3 regions of the Pantanalinema rosaneae CENA516 genome follow, and region 1 is predicted to be linked to each of the others. Evidence: predicted binding sites of a transcription regulator. Region 1 holds the regulator's gene; each other region holds the start of a gene.

What was found. Region 1 encodes NtcA, which controls nitrogen genes in cyanobacteria. Its sites were predicted from a motif close to TTTGTANNNNNNNNTACAAA; they were not measured.
Region 2: gifA (glutamine synthetase inactivation factor IF7A) is a predicted target of NtcA. The motif match lies at 3,268-3,287, and genes of this name have one in related genera.
Region 3: ACN4EK_RS17355 (ChaB family protein) is a predicted target of NtcA. The motif match lies at 2,204-2,223, and genes of this name have one in related genera.

Annotation. Positions count from the first base shown of each region.
Region 1 covers NZ_JBLZFZ010000063.1:14,046-19,388, reverse strand. Annotated here, with positions in the region: gene ACN4EK_RS26490 (alpha-mannosidase) at 1-538, shown strand, start outside; gene psbN (photosystem II reaction center protein PsbN) at 629-760, opposite strand; gene psbH (photosystem II reaction center phosphoprotein PsbH) at 843-1,046, shown strand; gene fabI (enoyl-ACP reductase FabI) at 1,203-2,003, opposite strand; gene ntcA (global nitrogen regulator NtcA) at 2,395-3,066, shown strand; gene ACN4EK_RS26465 (DUF3084 domain-containing protein) at 3,307-4,659, shown strand; gene ACN4EK_RS26460 (hypothetical protein) at 4,802-5,125, shown strand; gene ACN4EK_RS26455 (hypothetical protein) at 5,180-5,343, shown strand, end outside.
Region 2 covers NZ_JBLZFZ010000037.1:2,434-7,776, reverse strand. Annotated here, with positions in the region: gene rplS (50S ribosomal protein L19) at 1-194, shown strand, start outside; tRNA gene ACN4EK_RS20065 (tRNA-Trp) at 305-377, shown strand; gene ACN4EK_RS20060 (NAD(P)/FAD-dependent oxidoreductase) at 416-1,525, opposite strand; gene psbQ (photosystem II protein PsbQ) at 1,666-2,118, opposite strand; gene ACN4EK_RS20050 (alpha/beta fold hydrolase) at 2,223-3,092, opposite strand; gene gifA (glutamine synthetase inactivation factor IF7A) at 3,344-3,541, shown strand; gene ACN4EK_RS20040 (IscS subfamily cysteine desulfurase) at 3,755-4,939, opposite strand; gene ACN4EK_RS20035 (serine hydrolase) at 5,274-5,343, opposite strand, start outside.
Region 3 covers NZ_JBLZFZ010000029.1:18,579-23,921, reverse strand. Annotated here, with positions in the region: gene ACN4EK_RS17365 (amylo-alpha-1,6-glucosidase) at 1-408, opposite strand, end outside; gene ACN4EK_RS17360 (glycosyltransferase family 4 protein) at 736-1,812, opposite strand; gene ACN4EK_RS17355 (ChaB family protein) at 2,341-2,553, shown strand; gene ACN4EK_RS17350 (DUF2237 family protein) at 2,556-2,924, opposite strand; gene ACN4EK_RS17345 (CIA30 family protein) at 3,107-3,781, shown strand; gene ACN4EK_RS17340 (homoserine kinase) at 4,021-5,010, shown strand; gene ACN4EK_RS17335 (Spx/MgsR family RNA polymerase-binding regulatory protein) at 5,016-5,343, opposite strand, start outside.

The DNA.
Region 1 (5,343 bases):
AAGTGATGGTGATTATGGAGTCAGCCTGTTAAACGACTGTAAATATGGCTATGATGCTCAACCGCATCAACTTCGCCTGACGTTGTTACGGGGTTCGGAGTGGCCGGATCCGGAAGCCGATCAGGGACATCACAGCTTTACCTATGCCCTCTATCCCCATGCGGGAAGTTGGCAAGCCGCACATACCGTTCGGCAGGGTTATGAATTGAATCTACCCTTACAAGCGATCGCTGTGAAGGATCAGAAGTCCGCGATCGCTCCATCCTTATCTCCTGTAAGTTCATTCCTCGATTTGGCAGGCGACTCGCTCATCCTGATGGCATTCAAACAAGCGGAAGCCGTTCCCGATGAATGGGTCTTACGCTGTTATGAGGCGCATGGTCAGGAGGTCGAGTTGCAGGTTCATAGTGATCTTAAATTGCAGTTAGGGCAGCCTGTGGATCTGCTGGAACGGGCGATCGCTCCTCAAACAAGTCAGGGGCAAACCACTGTGGTTCCCCCCTGGAAAATTGTCAGTTTTAAGGTGATTCAGGCATAATCTGGGAGCGTTGGGGGAGGCAGGGGCATGAAGGGCCGGGTTTATCCCCGTGAGCCGGATAGCCGTGGTTTCCCCTAACGCTGAACCTGCTTAGTCTTCATGATCTTCAAAGGGATCATCTAAATTTTTGGCAGGAGGCCCAAACGCGGTATAGATGGCATATCCCGTTAGACCCACCAGGACGGCACAGATCGAAATATTAAGAGCTATTGCAGGTTCCATGCGTGAGAAAAATTATGAGTACCTTACCCCTATAATGTTACGAAGAATAACAAATTCTGTCGAGCTTAATCATAGGTGACTCATGGCACAGCGGACTCGGTTGGGAGACATTCTGCGTCCCCTGAATTCTGAATACGGTAAAGTTGCTCCTGGTTGGGGAACCACTCCCGTGATGGCAACGTTCATGGCGCTATTTTTTGTCTTTTTGCTGATTATTCTGCAAATCTATAACTCCTCTCTGCTGCTCAACGACTTTAGTGTTGATTGGCGCAGCATTGGTGGCTAAACCGATTTAGTTCACAACTGAAGCACTGTTTATTTAACTTGCCCCGGTTCTGCCGGGGTTTTTTGTGGTCAGAAGATTTCTGAATATTTACATGCGATCGCTGGGATGCATAAATCTTAAACACCCCAGCGAGTTTACTCATATTTAGCCGATGACCTATGCCATGCCTAAGATTTCGTAGCCCGCATCGACATAAAGGATCTGCCCGGTAATGCCGCTTGCCAGATCGCTACACAGGAAGGCAGCCGTGTTGCCCACTTCTGTCTGCGTCACGGTTCGGCGGAGGGGTGCCACTTCCTCAACGTGGTGGATCATATCCAGAATGCCGCCGACGGCTGAAGAAGCTAACGTCCGAATCGGTCCTGCCGAGATGCCATTCACCCGGATATTTTGGGGACCCAGATCAGCCGCGAGATACCGCACACTCATTTCTAATCCGGCTTTAGCGATCCCCATCACGTTGTAGTTGGGGATCACCCGCACTCCACCCAGATAAGTCAGGGTTACGACACTGCCCCCTTCGGTCATTAAAGGCTTGGCGGCAGCACAGAGTTTCACCAAGGAGTAAGTGCTGATGTCCATTGCCAGCGCAAAACCATCGCGGGAGGTTTCGACGAAGCCACCGGACAAGTCATCTTTATTGGCAAAGGCGAGGCAGTGAATCAGAATGTCTACCTTGCTCCACTTTTCCCGCACCGTATCGAAGGTAGCCTGAATTTGAGCATCATCCTGAACGTTGCAGGGGACAAAGAGGCTGGGCTGTAATGGTTCCACCAGATCGGCAACTTTCTTTTCCATCTTGCCCTTCTCATCCGGGAGGTAAGTCACCCCGATGTTGGCTCCGGCCTGGTGAAGTTGCTGGGCAATGCCCCAGGCGATCGAGCGGTTATTCGCAATCCCTGTAACCAGGGCGTTTTTTCCTGTCAAATCCAGCATGGCGATCGGTACTTTATGCAATGATTAAGCGCACCTATGAGAATACTCAAAGATGGGGTACAACGGTAGCAGATCTGATCATTCAGATGTTCTGAATGCCACCATTCTGCCGTTGGTTGCTGATCTCAGGTAGCGACGCAATCCAGTTGCCCTCAAGCGATCGCGGAATTTTTCTGACACAGGCTAAAATCCTCAATAAAATTGGGATAATTCCTTCTAAGCTGGTTGCATCGGAGGGCGATTGACTCAATTTAGTTAGCGAACGAACGAAATACTTCTGACCGGAAGTAATTTTGTAGCAAATGGCACAAAAAACCACTGTGAAGTAAGTTTAAGTGTTCTAAGTTACAGATCTGTTTAGTAAACCTCACCGTTGTTATCTGGGCAACGTTCATCGCACCAGTCAGGGGATATGGTAGTGACGCAAGATCAGCCGCTGGCATCAGTATTCCGCCAAATGAGTGGGGGAGCATTTCCGCCCGTTGTTGAAACCTTTGAACGAGGCAAGACGATCTTTTTCCCGGGTGATCCAGCCGAGCGGGTGTATTTTTTGCTCAAGGGGGCCGTGAAGCTTTCACGGGTCTATGAGGCTGGAGAAGAGATTACCGTCGCCTTATTACGAGAAAACAGTGTGTTTGGGGTGCTGTCCCTGATTACTGGGCATCGGTCTGACCGCTTTTATCATGCGGTTGCCTTTACACCTGTAGAGTTACTGTCAGTGCCGATCGAGCAAATGGAGAAAGCCCTAAAGGAAAATCCTGAGTTATCATTGGTCTTGCTTCAGGGATTATCCTCGCGGATCTTACAAACCGAAATGATGATTGAAACCCTGGCACACCGGGATATGGGATCACGGCTGGTTAGCTTTTTGTTGATTTTGTGTCGTGATTTTGGGCTACCGACTAAAGATGGAATTACGATCGACTTGAAACTGTCGCACCAGGCAATTGCAGAAGCGATCGGGTCTACCCGAGTGACCGTAACCCGCTTATTGGGTGATCTACGCCAGGACAAAATGATCTCAATCCATAAGAAGAAAATCACGGTTCACAATCCAGTTACCTTAAGTCAGCAGTTTAACTAACCTTCTGACCCCATTCGCTCCTCCTAATCGCAATAACTGAATAGACATACGGTAGGCTGTAGATGAACTTTCGCCCTGAGGATTTCGTCTGCCAGGTTTTTAGGACTCTGCCATGCAGATTTGATGGGTGAAAGTCTGGTGCAATGTCTGGGGACACGGTTTCCGGGGTAAAGCAGTCTATTAATCTATTAAAACGATGCACTTGAGCGATCGAGGCAGATAGGGCGTTTGGGAGTGTCGATGTCCATTGGGTACATCTTAATTTTGGCGGTGTTGGTGTTGGGTGGGGTGATTGCTACGGTTGGCGATCGGCTGGGAACCAAGGTGGGCAAAGCTCGACTGAGCCTGTTTAACCTGCGACCTCGGCGGACGGCGACGTTAATTACCATTCTGACGGGGGGGATTATTGCGGCTTCCACCTTAGGTGTCCTGTTTGCGGCCAGTGAACAATTGCGTACAGGGGTGTTTGAACTCAATTCGATTCAACGGCGACTGCGGAAAACCCGCTCTGACCTGCGCGAGGCGAGAGATGAAAAAGAGCAGATTGAAGACGAACTGGATCAGGTTCGCTCTGATCGCGCTACGGCAAAGAAGCAACTTACCCAAACTCGACAACAATTAACGGAAACGAATCAGTCCTTGCAAACGGCGATCGCGGAACGTTCCCGTGCCCAGGCAGAGCGATCGCGGATTGAAGCTGAACTGGGTCAAACTCGCAGGCAACTGGCGGTCGTCTCAGAACAAGGGGGTCGATTACGGTCAGAGATCAGCCAATTGCAACAGGAACGCAACCAGGTGATTGCTGAACGGGATGCCCAAATCGCAGATCGAGAGCGGGTGATCCAGGAGCGGGAAGGGCAACTGAAGCAACTGGAAGTTCAGCAGGACTATCTGGCGCGGGAAGTGGGTCGTCTGGAACGGGAAGCTCAGGGTTTACGCCAGGGCAACTTAGCGGTGCAGCGAGGGCAGGTGTTAGCGACGGCAGTGGTGCGGGTGGTTGACCCGGAACTGGCACAGCAAGCTGTGGATCAACTGTTGCGAGAGGCGAATCGATCGGCGTTGCAATTAGTCCAACCGGGCACAAAAGAGCAGGAGCAGATTATTCAGATCACAAAGCTAGAGGTCGAGCAATTAAATCAACAAATTAACGATGGTCAGGATTACGTAGTGCGAATTTCTTCCGCCGCTAACTATCTGGTGGGGGAGCGTTCTATCCAGGTGTTTGCTGAAGCTGTCCCCAATCGCCTTGTCTTTCAGCAGGATGATCTGGTCGCCGCGACCTCATTTGACCCGTCCACGTTATCTGACGATCAGATGCAACAGCGGATTAATTTATTATTGGCGGCGGCGGGATTCCGGGCTCGTCGTCTGGGCATCTTAACGGATACCGTCCAAATTGGGCGAGTGCAAAATTTGATTGTATTTATCGATAAACTCAAGCAGTATCGGCAATCGGTAGGGCTAAAAGCGATCGCAGCGAATGATATTTATACGGCAGGCCCATTAAAGGTGGAATTGCTGGCTGAGCAGAATGGGCAGGTGTTATTCCGAACTGAAAATAACAATGGCTTTGATAGCCCAAACCTTAAATAAATGGCGGTAGGGGCAAATTCAACTGATTTGATATTGGCGTTCTGGAATTGGGAAAGTTAAGGTAGAGCAGCATAGCGATCGCTCGACAGGCTTCGCTGGGTATCGTTTTTGCTTTTTTCTCTTTTGCTTCTAACGGTGTCTCATGAATCCCCAAAATCTAAATGATGACGAGCTTCGACGCAGAGAGCAGGAGCTTCAGGAACGTGAACGAGCATTGCGCTTACGAGAGCTAGAAGCTGAAATTATCCAACCTCCGATTTCACCCACTGTCAAACATGAGCCGTCCGAACGGGGGGTGCGGCAGCGATTTCGGCAAATTCAAAATGTCGCGACCTTTGTCGGATTGGTGATTGTGGTAGCGGTGGCGGTGAAGATGGCCAGCCAAATTGCCATGTTCCTGATGGTAGGTGTGATTGCCTGGGTTGCCTACATGCTGTTCTTTAAAGGCAATCGTGCTAAACGTTAACCGGAATTCTCGTCGATCGCAGTGATACCTAATAGAAGGTAGCAAGGATATCCTATGCAAAACTGGCCTGCCTGGTTGCCCATGCCCCGTTCCTGGTTCAATGGGCTATTGCTAATTTTGTTCATGACTGGGTTACAAGCGGCAATTCCGGCGGTTTGGTGGCTGATCGCGTTTTTAATTCAGTGGTTTCCTCGGATTGGTAATCTGCTGGTCATTCT
Region 2 (5,343 bases), on a different contig from region 1:
TTAGCCAAAACATCACAGTCAGAAAGATTTTCCAGAATGTTGGTGTGGAACGGGTTTTCCTGATTCACTCGCCCCGGATTGAGAGCATCAAAGTCCTGCGTCGCGGTAAAGCTCGGCGGGCGAAGCTCTACTATCTTCGTAATCGTGTTGGTAAGGCTACTCGCCTGAAACAACGGTTCGATCGGGCTTTGTAGTTGGCGATTAGCTATTAGCTTTTGGTCTTTGGAAATTTTTTCCTAATCGCTAACAGCTAACAGCTAACAGCCAATACCTGATAGAATAAACTCAGGTTCAAACCACGTTTGCGCTCTTAGTTCAGTTGGTAGAACGCAGGTCTCCAAAACCTGATGTCGAGGGTTCGAGTCCTTCAGGGCGCGTTAATTGCTTTACTGCCAGGAATAGGTAGACCGGTAGACTAAGCTACGCCGATCGCCTCTCTGACTTTAGCCGCCGTAGCTGGAGCCAGAAGAATGCCGTTGCGATAATGTCCTGTCGCTAAGAGGATATTGTGATAGCCAGGGAGTAGTTCAATCACTGGGGCAGGGCGACCTTCAGGGCGGGGACGTAAGCCAAACCAGGTGCGTTGCACTGTCGCGGTACTGAAAGCCGGACACAGGGCGATCGCAGTTTGCCGAACGGTTTCCAGCCTGGTTGGATCGGGTTGTAGGGCGGCTGAATTGCTATGAGTAGGAAACTCGACGGTTGCTCCGAGCCAGTATGCACCGTTGCCTAGCGGAACAATATGGGTATCATTGCCATTAATCGCGGGCTGTAAATCAGGATGTCCCATAGGTTGGTCTAACCGTACCTGCATGGCCTGCCCTAACACGGGGCGAATCTCCACAGGTTGATGCAACTGTTCGGTGAATGGAGTTGAGCCTAGTCCCGCCGCAATGACACACCAATCAGCCGCGATCGCACCCTTTGAGGTCTGAACCTGATCGCAACGCTGGAGAGAGCTATCAGAGGTAGGTTGGCGATCAATTCCAGTCACGGTGGTATGAAAGTGGAACGTGACCCCATTTTGGGTAGCCGCCGCCACTAACGCCTTCGTCAGGACAGTCGGATCAAGCTGTCGATCGTCCGGTGAATAGATCCCGGCAATCACGCCTTCCAGATTTAACTGGGGATAATCGGCTTGCAACTGGGCACGATCGAGTATTTGTAATCTCCAGCCTTGTTGCTGCCGGATCTCCTGAAGCGATCGCCAGGACGCTAAATCTTCCCCCTCAAAACACAGCCGTAGAATGCCCTGTTGGTTAAACGGAATTTTGTGACCAGTGGCTTGCTCTAACTGGGGAATCCAGGTGTTGTAGCGTTGGATGCTGCTGAGGCGCATTTGCAGCTTTCGACCCTTGGCTTTCTGGCTGATTGCCCCCATTAACACCCCGAGTGCCGCGCCAGTAGCCGCCTGAGCCGGAGTCTCGCGATCGCACACTGTCACCGTTAGTCCGGGAACCTGGCTGAGTTCGTAGGCGATCGCCGCTCCAATTACGCCACAGCCAATAATGACAACCTTCGTCATGGCTAATCATGAATGTAAAAAAGAGGAGTCACCAATTAGCCGTGATCAGTGATTAGGCATCGACTGAAAACTGCCAACTGATGACTACACAACGATCGTAGCGACATTGAGGGTAACCCTCAATTTACGCCGCTAAACAATTAAGCTTTGGGTAGAATTGCCGTAAATGCATCAAAGTCGCGCAGGGTTTCGGCATAGTTACGAATCGCTTTCTTGTAATCCCCGGCTTGAGCGGCGGTATCGATCGCGATCAGATCATCAAACAGGGTTTTGGCGAGCAACCGGGCACTGGGTTGGGCATCGGGCAACAGGTTGCGAATCAAACCACTGATGTCTGACCGCAGTTCACCCAACGGCCCGTGAATAAAATTACGCGTAAATGTCCAGTCCTGTTGTTGGATTAAGGTTGCCAGTTCAGGAAGACGATCGCGAGTGGCTTGTAAGGTCGAGGCGTACTCCTGAATTCGCTCCAGTTGGGCTGGAGTATAGGTTTGGGGCTTCTTCACTTTGGCAGCCGCAACACTGCCAACATTCAGCATGAATGCCGTGACTAACGCCAGAAGGATGACGAGAACAGACCGGAACTTCATCATGGCTATGTAGATTTCTGATTAAAGAATTCAACTACGCTACAACACAGCAGTCTATCGTATCAGCCGCGTTCTGGCGAAATTCTGCCCCCACAAGTACACCAACCTTAAAGCACCTGGCGGCGCAAAAAGGGAATTAGAGCTTCGCTAACCTTTTCATGCCAGTCTTCCTGCGGATAGTGACCCACCTCTTCCAAAATTACCAGTTCTCCATCGGGCAACGATCGCACAAACTCTTCCGCCATCGCCACGGGCAACCAGGGATCGCGATCGCCCCAGGCTACTAACACCGGTTTTGTCCAGGCTTGAAACCCGGTAGCAATTTCCGCTGTTACTTGAGGCAATTGCAAATTTTGAATTGTGGTCAACAAGGCTCGTCCCGCATCAGAGCTACGCAAAAACGGACGACGATAAATGTCCAGATCGGCATCCTCCACCCGATAGCCACCTCCCCCTTCCAGAGTCCGGTCTACTAATAGGGGATCTTGGGTCATCATGTCACCGACAAACGGGATACCCAGTTGTTTGATTTTCCAGGGTAATTTGGCAGTTGGAGCAATCGGGGCATTCAGAATCATCAGGCGATCGATCTGCTCAGGATGCCGTAGCGCATATTGCAAGCCAACCGATCCCAGAAATCCCTGGACGACTAAGGAAAAGTGGGACAGTTCCAAGGCGGTAAAAAACTCTTCTAATGCAGTGATAAATCGCTCTGGCGTGTAAGCAAAATCCCGCCGATCGGGTTGTGCCGAAAAGCCACACCCAATCCAATCCGGCGCGATCGCCCCAAATCCCTGTGCCGCTAAGGTAGGGAGAATATGCCGCCAACCATAGCTCTGAGACACCAAGCCATGCAACAGAACAACCGGAGTGCGATCGCTGTCCCCGATCGGGGTTGCCTCCCGATAAAACCAGGACAAATCATCCATCTTTAGCCAACTTTCTCCCGGCTTTTCCCCCAGAATTCGTTCAGCCATGCTCCACTGTCATCCACACTACACACTTTGTTGTTTGAGCTTACCGCGAATACCTCCCCATTGCTCCCCATCTCCCCATCTCCCTATCTCCCCACCTCCCCATCTCCTCATCTCCCCATCTCCCACTTCCCCTACCAAACCTTAACTAGGCATTAATTTTTGTTAAAAGTAACGTTTAGTAGTTTTTGATACAGAATTTTCCTGATATATTCAGGTTGTAAAGGTAAAAGCGACCAAGGAAGAAAACCATTATGTCTACTCAAGATCAAGCTCGGGCGTTGATGATTCGTCACCAACAAATGCACAGAAATCGTGAACAATGCGTATTGAGCCGCGCTGCTGCTGAAGTAGGCATGCCCGCTGAAGCGGCTGAACTCTGGAGCCATGTTCACAACCGTTCCCATGCCGCCTCACCCGCTTATAACCCCAGCAATGTCGGCATGAGCTAAGTTGCATTGTCACTAAACGTTGGTTTTTAGCATTGCAGTTACGGTTTAGGTTCAGTAAACGTTGAAACTAAATAAATATGGGTCACCTTTCCAGCCGGAGGGGTGACCTTAGGTTTAAAGGTAGGTTGCAAACCCATAAAAAAAGTCACTCTTCTTGAGGAAGTGTGACCTTTTGTTGCGGAGGATGCGAATGAATCGCTGAGAGACAACCGATCAGGCAGATAACTTATTGAACATCGGGTGATTTGCCTGACGTAAGGCTTGAATGGTATTGACGGTAATCTCGATCGCCCGATCGATCTCCGATTCAGTGTTATGGCGACCAATACCAAACCGGATCGAGGCGTAAGCCAGATCGTCAGAACGTCCCAGGGCTTTTAGCACATAGGAGGGAGCCGCTTTTGCCGAATTGCACGCCGACCCAGAGGACACGGCAATCACCGGCTGCAAGCCTAAGGTCAATGCCTGCCCATCGACCCCTGCCACACTAATATTCAGATTGCCCGGTAGCCGATGAATGGGATGTCCATTCAGGTATACCCCCCCTAAGGCGGCTAACGTCTGCCATAGCCGATCGCGCAACCGCGCTACCCGGGCTGTTTCCGGAGCCATTTCTTGGATGCCCAGTTCTACCGCCTTGGCAAATCCGACAATTTGGGGAGTGTAAAGTGTGCCCGATCTCATCCCACGTTCGTGTCCACCCCCATGCAGTTGGGGTGCCAGTTGGACTCTGGGATTGCGCCGACGCACATACAGTGCCCCAATCCCCTTGGGACCATAGATTTTGTGGGCGGTGAGCGACATCAGATCAATCTGCATGGCATCCACATCCAGGGGCACTTTGCCGATCGCCTGAGCTGCATCGGTGTGGAATAGTACCTGACGCGCCCGACACATTGCGCCAATCTCGGCGATCGGTTGAAGCACACCAATTTCGTTATTGGCGGTCATAACTGAAACCAGGATAGTATCGGGGCGGAAGGATTGTTCTAAGAGTGCCAGGTCAACTAACCCATCCTCTCCAACCGGTAAGAAGGTAATTTCAAATCCTAACGATTGTAAGTAAGTACAGGTGTCCAGAACGGCTTTATGTTCTGTGGCGACTGTGATGAGATGACGACCCCGGTTATGGTATGCCTCAGCGACCCCTTTAATGGCTAGGTTATTCGCCTCAGTGGCTCCACTGGTAAAAATAATTTCTTCGGGTGTTGCCTGAATGGCAGATGCCAGAACTTCTCTTGCTTGATGCACCGCCGCTTGAGCTTCCCACCCATACTGGTGGCTAGTGCTGGCAGGATTCCCGAAATGTTGAGTGAAGAACGGCAGCATCGCTGCAAGCACTCGTTCATCAACAGGCGTAGTGGCGTGGCAGTCTAGGTAAATTGGCTGATGAGACATTCCCTTCCCACTTGTGCTTCAGCAACGACTAAGTTTTCCTCAGTATGCCTAAATCCTTTCTAAAAACCTCTATCCGTTGACCCAATTAACCATAACTTCAAACATTTAATTACCACGATCGGACAATCAATATTTGTCTCATTTACTTGGAGAAATGACGACACCTGCCCTGGTTCAGCCTGTTTTCTAGGATTGGATCAGACCTCATGGCAGCGGTGTTTGAGTTACCGGGATGCTGAAACTCTCTATTAAAACTTAATGAACTTGCTCGATCGCGTCAGGAATTCCACCTGCCCGATCGGTATTGCTCCCAGTTCAGTCAGCTTTGATGTGGTTAGCGTGTCGCTTGCATGGTGTTATCGGGCGCAGGAGAATCGGTTCCGGGGGAATCCGTCGAGGCTGGC
Region 3 (5,343 bases), on a different contig from region 1:
GGTGAGCGTTAACTCTTCAAATAGTCCCCCATTTAACACCATCTCTCGCTGAATCCCGATCGTTTCAGCCGGAATGCGATCGTCGATCCGGGGATTGGCACATAACACCGATAGGGCAAAGCCCCGTTGAGCATTGCTACTGAGGAGAATCGGCGATCGTCCATCGATCTGAACTTCTAAGCGACTGAGGAACCGAGTATCACGGCAGAATAATCCTAAACTGGCGTTAACGCTGTCTCCTGAACAACCGGAAATATTCCCTAACGTATCCGTAATTAAAAACAGATCATCATCTTTGAGGGTCAGGGTGGGTTGAGGACGTTCGCTGGTGACACATGCCCATTCCGGCATCGGTAACTGGTCTACAGGCACAAAAACTCTACCATCCAGTTTGACTGTCTCTGGCATAGCGACTACGGGTAATTTTTAATTCTGTTTCATCCTTGCTGTTATGTTTAATCTTAATTCGCTAATTTTAGATCTGCCCCTCGATCGCAGTTTCTAATGATTAACTTTAAATTTGTTACTTCGATTAAATTGTGATCGAAAGCAAATTGGTGTTGCTGAATGCAAGTACAAGTATAATTTGCCCTCATCCCCAACCCTTCTCCCTGGGGAGAAAGGAACCGAGCCAGCTTTTATTCCCGCTCTCTGGCTAGAGGGCTAGGGTGAGGACAGATCTGGCAATTCACACTGCGATTCATTCAGCAACACCGAACCCTTGACACCCCCTGGTTAATTGTGGCTAGCCACTGGACTGCGGAGATGACCATTCCGAGCAAAGCGCTGGGCTAGGATATCTTGATAGACCGCTTCATAGCCATCCACCATACGTTGGGCACTAAACCGACTGACCACATACTCCCGACAGCCCTGACGACTGAGTTGAGTAGCCCGATCGATCGCAGCGACACACTCATCCACACTATGACAGAGGAACCCAGATTGCCCATCGGCTACGACTTCAGAGGCAGAGCCTAATTCGATCGCAATTACAGGAGTTCCAGCCGCCATCGATTCAATCATCACCAAGCCAAAGGGTTCTTTCCAGGTAATTGGAAATAGCGTGACTGCCGCATTCCCCATTAACATATTCTTCTGAATATGATTGGCTTCACCAAGATACTGAATTTGTTCACCATCAATATGAGGTTTAATTTCAGTTTCATAGTAGTCGCGATCGACCACGTCAACCTTACCAGCCATCTTCAAACACCAGCCGGAACGTTTGGCAATCTCGATCGCGAGGTGTGCTCCTTTCTCGGGCGAGATTCGACCCAAGAATGCCAGATAGGGAGGATCTAAGGGTTGAGGATAGAATTTATGGCTATCAACATTAATCCCGTTATAGACGGTAGCTACATAATTCAGCCCTAAAGTAGTATTGCGTTGGGAATTGGAAATGCTGATGTAAGGTTGATTTTTGGCGTGAGTAAATAGTTTTTCGTTATCGGGGGTAAAGATGCCATGCAGCGTGTGAACCGTTGGCGTTTTGACTAGCTTGACATAGGGCAATGCTGCACAACCAACATGGGAATGAATAATGTCAAATTCATCGGCTCGTTCATAGGCATTCGTTAAATGCAGCATTTCATAAATGCCGTATTCCTTGATGTTTTGATCAAGCCGCAGAGCCCGAGGATGAACTGCTTGAAGATTGGCAAGGGTAGTGGAATCACCCGATGCAAATAAAGTTACCTCATGACCTCGTCGAACCAGTTCATCAGTCAATAGACTGACAACTAGCTCAGTTCCCCCATAGGCGGGGGGAGGTACTGTTTCCCACAAGGGGGCAATCTGAGCAATTCGCATAACGAACCTCCTGATCGGATTAAATGGGTTTAGACCGCCTATATCCTTGTACAGAAAACTTTCTAGAAATTCATCTCGCTTGAGAACTAAGTTAGAAAGCTTGATGGAAATTTAATGAAACGAAATACTTTCGTCAATGTGGATGTTTCTACCTCTTACGGTAGGGTTATCCGCACCCTGAGATGAAGTTAGTACTTTTTTTGACTTAAGACCGTAATTGAAGCGATCGCTCTAAGTGCATTGTGCCTCTAGAAGTAGACAGCATCTCGACCTGAGAGAAGGGGGATAACAATTGCCTCTATTGCTATAGGTAGTTAAGTTACAAGGGACACAAAAACCAAGTCTGCTACCGATCGCTAAAGGGTGCTATTTGCTACATGCAATTAGAGGCTTTTTATATAAAAATAAAATAATAGTTACTCGATTCGCACTTAACCCCTATGATCCTGCATTTGAAAGAGGCACACCAATGCCCAGGCTTCTACGATCGTGGGTAAGCTGCAATACACTTTTGCCTTTAGTTGTCCTATGCCCTATCAACATCTGCAAGATCTACCGGATGCGGTTAAGCATCACTTACCCAAACATGCTCAGGAAATCTTTCAAGCGGCTTTTAATAGCGCTGAGCAGGAATATCAGGATGAGGAACGGGCGTTCCGGGTTGCCTGGAGTGCGGTCAAACATAAATATGAGAAAGGCAACGAGGGTGACTGGCACTCCAAGTCAGAATCAGGGTTATAGCATTAGGTGGGATGGTCGATCGCGTGTTGCTTTAGTTCTGCCAACGTGACATATTCCACGGCGGAGGCATGGGTCGCGGCTAGTACCACCGGGGGAGCCACGCCATCATCTAACGCTTCTTTCCAGCGAGATGCACATAGGCACCAGCGATCGCCGGGTTTCAACCCTGGAAACCCAAAGGCAGGCGTAGATAGATCGTTCCCTTGAGCTTGGGTATACGCCAAAAACTCGGCGGTGACTTGAGCGCAAACCACATGAGCCCCCATGTCTCCAGCGCCTGTATTACATTTACCATCCCGGTAAAACCCCGTCATAGGCTCCGTACAACAGGTTTCTAACGGAGTTCCCAATACGTTTCTCGCTTCTGTCATGGCTGTTTTCTACAGGTATACCTGATTACATAAGTGATATGACCCTTTGATTCTTGCAGAGTTGGTTGTAACAGCGATCGCGCCTCTGTATCGTCCAACTCCAGCGAAGCCAATAGGATTTGCTTAGAATCAAGGTAAACCATCCTGGCTGATGCCTATCTAAACTCTACTGAAAATTTCCAATGTCTTCATCCGATCGCTCGCCCTGGGATGTGGGACGCTTTTTCCACACCCTTACCTATTTTGAAACGATTCCGATTGTTAGCTGGCTCCAGAAAATCATGTTTGGTTCTACTCCTCCCCCGCCACCTCCGCAACCCCAAGCTGGGATTCTCTTTGACTTTACTGACTCGACAACGACACTCGATCAAACCTGGGGAGCCCTGGATGATGTGGTGATGGGCGGTGTTAGTGCCAGTTCCTTCCAAGCTCAGGGCAATGTAGCTCTATTTACTGGCAATGTCTCTACTGCCAATTCCGGTGGATTCGCGTCGGTGCGTACCCGTAACTTTGAGCCACCTCTGAATATATCGGGGCATACGGGGATTGAACTGCGGGTTAAGGGCGACGGGCAGCGATATAAGTTTTTGATTCGAGATGAAGATAGTTGGGATAGTGTAGCTTACGCCTATTCCTTTGATACGGTTGCCGAGCAATGGATCACAATCCAGGTTCCGTTTGCCCAAATGACTCCGGTGTTTCGAGCCAAAACCGTCAATTCGGGTCGATCGCTGAACCCGGCTCAAATTCGATCGTTACAACTGATGTTGAGCAAATTTGAATACGATGGAGCGTTAAATCCTCACTTCACTCCCGGTGAATTTCGCTTACTCATTCAAACGATCGCGGTTTATTAAGCAGTAGGGGTGAGGATTTAGTTTAATTTGCAACGGGAACTAAATGTTAAAACACCATAATTATCAGCAAAAGCTGACGATCGCTTGCAAGCCAATTAGTTAGTAGTAGATTTAACAATATATGCCATTGCATTGAATGGTGTACTTGATCCCCTAACGGCATGTTGATGGTTTAGGCAGGTTGTCTAGGCGATCGATTAATCACGCTGTTGGCAATAGTCATGTGATTGAGCGAACTCATGGCTGACACGATGTTTCCAGTCGTCTATTCCGTTCTTGCCAGCAGTGCTTTGATTACCGAAGTGCTTAATCAATATGCCATTGGTACGGTGACAAGTTGCCAATTTTGGCATCGGGGTTTAAGTGATGTCTATTTAGTTGAGACGGCCGATCGCCAATATGTCTTGAGGGTTTCCCATGCCCATTGGCGATCGCGCTCAGAGATTGATTTTGAATTAGAATTACTGGATTTCTTACATCAACGCTATATTCCAGTTGCCTATCCCCTCCGGACTCAAACCGGACAACTTGCGATCGCAATTAATGCCCTAGAAGGTCAACGATATGCTGCACTATTTGTGTATGCACCGGGCAATATCGCTGTAGGAGATTTAAACCCAACCCAGAGTTTTAGCCTGGGGGAAACAGTAGCTAAATTGCATCAAACGGCGGCAGGTTTTACTACCCAAGCCCATCGACAACCATTGACTCTGGATTATTTACTGCATGATTCGTTCCATGCGATCGCCCCTTTTTTACAGCAGCGATCGGCGGATTTGACCTATTTGACCGATGTGGTAGAACAACTTCATTCACAATTGCATCCCTTCCCAATGGAACCGCCCTTATGGGGAATTTGTTGGGGCGATCCCCATAGTGGTAATGTGCATTTCACGCCCGAACAACAGATGACCCTGTTTGATTTTGATCAATGTGGTTATGGCTGGCGCATCTTTGAAATTGCTAAATTTCTTCAGGTGGCACTACATTCAGGCTTGGGAGCAAAAGTGCGGGAAGCGTTTATTAGTGGTTATCAAACCGTTGCCCCCTTACTGGAGGATGAACTTGCCTCCTTGCAAGCCTTTACCCAGGTCGCTCATATTTGGGCATGGGCAATCTGTTTAAACAACACTCAGCGCTATGACTATAGCCGCCTGGATGGGAGCTATTTTCAATCCCGCATTGAACACCTAAAAATGCTGCGATCGCCAGAATGGCAACTGTTTTAGCCCCATCACAAATTTAACTGCTGCCGAATTGTCTCCTCTTTAAATCCCACCATCACGGCTGTACCGTTCTGCACAAACAAGGGTCGCTTCAGCAACATCGCATCCTGACTAAACGCTTCAATCCACTCTGCCTCTGTCCAGGTATGTTTTTGCTCTCCTAATGCCCGATAGGATTGCCCAGAGGTATTTCGCATCGGTTTAGCGCCTAGCTCCGTCACCCACTGTTGGATCTGCTCCCGACTGGGGGGAGCCTCTTTCGTATTAATGAATTCGTAGGCAATGTGATGGTCTTGTAGCCACTTGAAGGCTTTCTTACAGGTGCCGCAGTTAGGA